3 regions of the Nocardioides scoriae genome follow, and region 1 is predicted to be linked to each of the others. Evidence: predicted binding sites of a transcription regulator. Region 1 holds the regulator's gene; each other region holds the start of a gene.
The links. The regulator LexA, encoded in region 1, represses DNA repair genes until DNA is damaged. The targets are predictions, from matches to a motif close to TCGAACANNTGTTCGA.
Positions count from the first base shown of each region.

Region 1 (2,260 bases):
GGCTCGAGGCCGATGGCCTCGACGGGCGAGGCGAAGTCGAAGGACGGGACCGAAAGGAGGTGCCGCGACGTGGCGGCGCGACGGACCGTCGTGCCGGACGTGGGGACGACCTCGGGGGCAATGCTCAGCGTGCTCATCGATCAACCTCTTTCGGGGAAGTGCCGGGTCCTCGTGACCCGACGTGGGTGGCGACCCCTGCTGTGTGCTGGACCATGTCTAGCGGCGACCTCTGACAGCCTCTGGAGCACTTCGGCGTCGTCGGGTTCGAAGAGACGTTCGATCGAACACGTGTACGACGTTAGAGCAGGTGTTCGAGCCGCACAAGCATTCCTCGAACAAATGTTCGCCTCGTGCGTCACACCCACCCCACGGATCACGCGACACGCCGACGACGCGCCGCGACACGCACTTCGAACAGGTGTTTGAAGTGCCGCCGCCTGCTGGACTACGTTGCCTGCATGGCGACGCGCGACTCAGACAGCAAGAAGACCGAGACCACGACCCGCGGCACGGTCTCGGAGCTCCCCGACGCCGCGCCCGACGTGACCGGACTGACGCCGCGTCAGCAGCGCATCCTCAACACCCTGCGCGAGTCGATCGAGAAGCGCGGCTACCCGCCGAGCATCCGCGAGATCGGCACCCTGGTGGGCCTGACGAGCTCCTCCAGCGTCGCCCACCAGCTGCGGGTCCTGGAGCAGAAGGGCTTCATCAAGCGCGACCCCAACCGGCCGCGCGCGCTCGAGGTCTTCATCCCCGAGCTGATGGCCGCGCGCCGGGCGATCGCCAGCGCCGACGAGTCCCCCTACGACCCCACGGGCTCCGGCGACGCCATGCCGACGGCCACGATGGTCCCGATGGTGGGGCGGATCGCCGCCGGCGGACCGATCCTGGCCGAGGAGCGGGTCGAGGACATCTTCCCGCTGCCCAAGTCGCTGGTCGGCGACGGCACCCTGTTCCTGCTCGAGGTCTCGGGCGACTCGATGGTCGACGCGGCGATCTGCAACGGCGACTACGTCGTGGTGCGCCAGCAGCCGACCGCCGAGAACGGCGAGGTCGTCGCGGCGATGCTCGACGGCGAGGCCACCGTCAAGACCTTCCAGAAGAAGGACGGCAAGGTCTGGCTGATGCCCCACAACGAGGCCTACGACCCCATCGACGGCACCTACGCCACGATCCTGGGCAAGGTCACCGCGGTCCTGCGCCGCATGTGAGCCGTCTGCTCGGCGGGGGCCTCAGCCCCCGCTGAGCCGCTGCAGCGCCTGGCGCACCACCGCCGGGTCCTCGGTCTGCCACATCGGGGGCAGGCTCGCCCGCAGAAAGCCGCCGTAGCGCGCGGTCACCAGTCGCGGGTCGAGGCAGGCCACCACGCCCCGATCGGTCGTGGTGCGGATCAGCCGGCCGGCGCCCTGCGCCAGCAGCAGCGCCGCGTGCGTGGCCGCCACCGACATGAAGCCGTTGCCGCCGCGCTGGTCGACCGCCCGCTGGCGCGCCGACATCAGCGGGTCGTCGGGTCGCGGGAACGGCACCCGGTCGATGAGCACCAGCTGGCAGGTGTCCCCCGGCACGTCGAGCCCCTGCCACAGGCTGAGGGTCCCGAACAGGTTGGTGTGGGGGTCGCCGACGAACTGCCGCGCGAGCTCGGGCAGCTGCGCGTCGCCCTGCGCCAACGTCGTCAGGTGGGGCAGCACCTCGCGCACGTGCTCCGCAGCGGCCTCGGCCGCCCGCCGGCTGGAGAACAGCCCCAGGGTGCGGCCGTCGGCCGCGTCGACCAGCTCGGCGATCTCGTCGAGGTGGCGCTGCGTCAGGCCGTCGCGGCCCGGCTGGGGCAGGTGGCGGGCGACGTAGAGGATCGACTGCCGGCGGTAGTCGAAGGGCGAGCCGACGTCCAGGCCCTCCCACGACTGGGTCAGGTCGTCCTCGTCGCGCGTCTCCGGGACCGGCGTCTCGGCCGTCACCCGCTCCTTGGCCCACAGTCCCAGCGAGCCGGCGACGGCGTCGAAGTCGCCCCCCAGGCGCAGCGTCGCCGAGGTGAAGACGGCCGTCTTCTCGGCCAGCAGTCCCTGGCGCATCGGCAGGGCCACGTCGAGCGGAGCCACGTGGAGCATGTGACCCCCGCGGACCCGGTCGCGCTCGCTGACCCACAGCACGTCGCGGTCCGAGCCCGCAGCCATCCGCTCGGCGGTGGCGAACAGCTCCTGCGCCCACCCCTTGGCCTGCGCGGCGCCCGGGTCGGCGGGCTCGCCGGAGCCGATGGCGGGCT
Region 1 is NZ_LT629757.1:1,782,375-1,784,634, forward strand. Features, by position in the region: gene BLU55_RS08490 (LysM peptidoglycan-binding domain-containing protein) at 1-137, opposite strand, end outside; gene lexA (transcriptional repressor LexA) at 459-1,211, shown strand; gene BLU55_RS08500 (ATP-dependent DNA helicase) at 1,233-2,260, opposite strand, start outside.

Region 2 (2,260 bases), 1.0 Mb from region 1:
ACGTCGAGGTGCTCGCGCGTGTGGGCCACGGTCCCGCCGCGGGTAGGGTGGTCGCGGTTCGGCAGGGCCCGCTGCTGGCGACGTCGTTCCACCCGGAGATGGGTGGGGACGACCGCGTCCACCGGCTCTTCCGCGACCTGGTGCCGGCACGTTCCTGAACCTGCCGGGCAGAACGCGACGAAAGGTGGACGGATGTCCGGTCACTCCAAGTGGGCCACGACCAAGCACAAGAAGGCCGTCATCGACGCCCGGCGCGGCAAGATGTTCGCCAAGCTGATCAAGAACATCGAGGTCGCCGCGCGCATGGGCGGCGGTGACATCTCCGGCAACCCGACGCTCTACGACGCCATCCAGAAGGCGAAGAAGTCCTCGGTGCCCAACGACAACATCGACCGCGCCGTCAAGCGCGGCTCCGGCGCCGAGGCGGGGGGCGCCGACTACAGCACGATCATGTACGAGGGCTACGGCCCCAACGGCGTGGCGTTCCTGGTCGAGTGCCTCACCGACAACAAGAACCGCGCCGCGATGGAGGTCCGCACCGCGATGACCCGCAACGGCGGCTCGCTGGCCGACCCGGGGTCGGTGTCCTACATGTTCAACCGCAAGGGCGTCGTCATCGTCCCGGTCGACCAGGACGGCAAGCAGGTCTCCGAGGACGACGTGCTCGAGGCCACGCTGGAGGCCGGTGCCGAGGACGTCAACGACCTGGGGGAGTCCTTCGAGGTCGTGAGCGAGGCCACCGACCTGGTCGACGTGCGCTCCGCGCTGCAGTCGGCCGGCATCGACTACGACTCCGCCGAGGCGTCGTTCGTCCCGAGCATGCAGGTCGAGCTCGACGCCGACGGCGCCGGCAAGGTGTTCCGCCTGCTCGAGGCGCTCGAGGACCTCGACGACGTGCAGAACGTGTTCGCCAACTTCGACGTCTCCGACGACGTGATGGCCACCGTCGACGCCTGAGGTCCCGCCCGGCTCCGGGCTCGTGGGGCTCCGTGTCGCTGACCGTCGCGGGGCGCGCTCCCGGCTAGCGTGGGTGCGAACACGTGTTCGGACGACGTCAGGAGCCTCCATGCGGGTCCTCGGGATCGACCCCGGCCTCACCCGCTGCGGCGTGGGGGTCGTGGAGGGCTCGATCGGGCGGCCGCTGACGCTGGTCGACGTCGGGGTGGTGCGCACCTCCTCGGAGCTGTTCGTCGCCGACCGGCTGCGCCTGCTCGAGGTGGGCCTCGACGAGTGGCTCGACCGGACCCGGCCCGACGCGGTGGCCGTGGAGCGCGTCTTCAGCCGCAGCGACGTCAGCACGGTCATGGGCACCGCCCAGGCCAGCGGCGTGGCCCTGCTCGTCGCCGCCCGTCGGGGCCTGCCCGTCGCGCTGCACACGCCCAGCGAGGTCAAGGCCGCCGTCACCGGCAACGGCCGGGCCGACAAGGCCCAGGTCGGCGCGATGGTGGCGCGGCTGCTGCGCCTCGACGCGGTGCCCAAGCCCGCCGACGCCGCCGACTCGCTGGCCCTGGCCATCTGCCACGTCTGGCGCGGCGGGGCCTCGGACCGGCTCGCCGCCGCCGTGGCCAAGCACGGCGGCCCGGCCGCCCGGACCACCGCGCCCCGCCCCCCGACCCGCTCCCCCCGGAGCACTCCCGGAAGGATCCCGCGATGATCGCCTTCGTCCGCGGCCGCGTGGCCGCCGTCGGCCTCACCTCGACCGTGCTGGAGGTGGGGGGCGTCGGCCTGGAGCTGCACTGCACCCCCGACACCATCGCCGGCCTGCGCCTGGGGGCGGAGGCCTCGCTGCCCACGAGCATGGTGGTGCGGGAGGACTCGCTGACCCTGTTCGGCTTCGCCGACGAGGACGAGAAGCAGATGTTCGAGCTGGTGCAGACGGCCAGCGGGGTCGGGCCCAAGCTCGCCCAGGCGATGCTCGCCGTGCACCGCCCCGAGACGCTGCGCCGGGCCGTCGCCTCCGACGACGTCAAGACGCTCACCGCGGTGCCCGGCATCGGCGTCAAGGGCGCGCAGCGCATCATCCTCGAGCTGCGCGACCGCATCGGTGCTCCCGGCTCGGCGCCCGATGCCGCCCCCGCGACCACCACCGCGTCCTCCGCCGGCTGGCAGGCCCAGGTGCAGGCCGGGCTGGTCGGGCTGGGCTGGAGCGCCAAGGAGGCCGACCGGGCCGTCGAGGCGGTCGCTCCCGAGGCCGACCAGATGCCCTCGCCCGACGTCGCCCGGCTGCTGCGCAGCGCGCTGCGGGCCCTGAGCAAGGCCT
Region 2 is NZ_LT629757.1:739,503-741,762, forward strand. Features, by position in the region: gene pdxT (pyridoxal 5'-phosphate synthase glutaminase subunit PdxT) at 1-158, shown strand, start outside; gene BLU55_RS03565 (YebC/PmpR family DNA-binding transcriptional regulator) at 193-957, shown strand; gene ruvC (crossover junction endodeoxyribonuclease RuvC) at 1,067-1,654, shown strand; gene ruvA (Holliday junction branch migration protein RuvA) at 1,651-2,260, shown strand, end outside.
Region 2: the regulator LexA is predicted to act here: its motif matches at 1,033-1,048, upstream of ruvC (crossover junction endodeoxyribonuclease RuvC).

Region 3 (2,260 bases), 920 kb from region 1:
GAGGAAGGCCTTCACCTTCTCCGGCTCGTCCGCGATCATCTCGTCGGTCGTGATCACGCTCTCGGCGACGAACGGCAGCCCGTTGTCGGCGAAGGGCAGGTTGGAGACCTCGTTGCCGTCCATCGAGACGGTGATGGACTCGTTGGTCAGGTAGGCCAGGAAGCCGTCGACCTCGCCGTCGACCAGCGGCGACGAGTCGTACTCCACCGGCACCTTGGTGACGTCGGACGGGTCGATCCCGTTGACCTTGAGCAGCGCGTCGAACAGCGTCTCGTTGCCGCCGGCCTGCACGCCGATCTTCTTGCCGACCAGGTCCTCGGGCGTCGTGATGTCGGCGCCGTCCTTGAGCGAGAGGATCGTGAAGGGGTTCTTCTGGAACTTGGTGCCGACGATCTTCAGCGGCGCCTCCTCCTCGGAGACGACCTGCGCCGTCGCGACCGCGTTGCTCAGGCCGAAGTCGGCGTCGCCGGTCGCGACCAGCGTCTCGATGGGGCCCGGGCCCGGGTCGAGCGCGACCTTCGAGAAGCCGGCGTCGGTGTAGTAGCCCTTGCTGTCGGCGAAGAACTCACCGGCGAACTCGGCGTTCTTGATCCACGACAGCTGCAGGGTGAGGTCGCCGAAGTCGGCCTTCTCCGAGCTGCCGGAGTCGCCGGAGGCGCTCTCCTCGGAGTCCGAGGACCCGCAGCCGGTGAGCACCAGGGCGCCGGCCGCGAGCAGACCGGTGATCGCGTGGCGACGCCCCCGGCTCGTGGTGCGGGCGGGACGGAGGGAGGGGGTCGTGCGCGACAAGTGGTGCTCCTCGACGTGGGGGCGTGGACAGGTGACCCGAGTGCGAGGAACCTAGGTCGGCCGCGTTTCGCCCCCGGATGCCCCAGGTTTCGCCGGCGTTAAGCCACCGGGTGGTCTGGTCCACGCCCCGCCCCTCGGTCCCCGAGGAACGACGAAGCCGTCCCCCGAAGGCCCCCACACCCCTCGGTCCCTGAGCAGGGCCCCCACCCCTCGGTCCCTGAGGAGGGCCGCTGGGCCCGTCTCGAAGGGCCACCTCTCGGTCCCTCAGGAACGACGAAGTCGTGTCTCGAAGGGCCCGACCACCTGGTCCGCGGATCGCACGCAACAGGTACGTACGATCCGCGGACGGGACCCACGTCGGCCCAGACTGGCGCCGGCAGGCAGGGACCAGGGCAGGCGTCGAGGTCCTGAGAACCACGACGTCGTGTCTCGAAAGAGACCACACAGTCAAGCCCCCCTCGGTCCCTGAGGAACGACGAAGTCGCGTCTCGAAGGGCCCACCCCTCGCCCCAGAACACGCTCAGACCGCCTCCCACATATCGAACACGTGATCGATATTGTCGGCGCCAAGCGCTAGGATCGGGCCATGCCCGCCACCACCGCGACCCGCCCGGCACCCACCGTGCCGCAGGCCTGTGGTGCGCCGGTCCGGGGCGCCGCAGACCAGGTCATCCACGAAGCACGCCGCGCCAGGCAGACCGCCCATGCCGCCGAGGTCCGCCAGCTCGAGCTCGCCGTCGAGTGGGCCCTGCTCCACCCCGTCCCGGATGACGGCTACGCCGCGGACTGGTCGCAGAGCGGTGGCCTCTGGGCCGAGGGATCGTCCAGGCTGGCCGGCGAGGGTGCTCCGGAGTGTGCGGAGTTCGCGCCCGTCGAGCTCGCCGCCGCCCTCGGCATCACCCTCGACGCGGGCCGGGCCCTGATCGCCGACGGCCTCGACCTGACCCACCGCCTGCCTCGCCTGTGGGCGCACCTCCAGGCCGGGCGGGTGGAGCCGTGGCGGGCACGGCGGATCGCGCAGGACTCACGCGACCTCGGCCCCGACGCCGTCGCCCACGCCGACCGGCTCATCTCCGCCACCCCCACGAGGATCAGCAAGATCGACGCCCGCCGCCTCGTCGACGAAGCCCGCCTCTACTTCGACCCCGACCGCGCGTGCGAGGACGAACGCCGCCAGCTCGCCCACCGTGGTGTGTGGCTCCGCACCGGGGCCAGCCCAGCGACGACCGACGTGCTCATGACCATGGACACCCCCGACGCGATCGCGTTCGACGACACCCTCAGCGACCTCGCCACCCAGCTCGGACGCCTCGGCGACCGCGACACCCTCGACATCCGTCGCGCCCGAGCCGCCGGACTCCTCGCCAGCCCCCAGCAAGCCCTGGACCTGTTGGCCGGCGAGACCACCGACCTCGACCACGTCCGGGGCGCGCTCGGGTCCGTCGAGCTGGTCGTCCACGTCACGCCCGCC
Region 3 is NZ_LT629757.1:2,700,744-2,703,003, forward strand. Features, by position in the region: gene BLU55_RS12895 (ABC transporter substrate-binding protein) at 1-789, opposite strand, end outside; gene BLU55_RS12900 (HNH endonuclease signature motif containing protein) at 1,376-2,260, shown strand, end outside.
Region 3: the regulator LexA is predicted to act here: its motif matches at 1,329-1,344, upstream of BLU55_RS12900 (HNH endonuclease signature motif containing protein).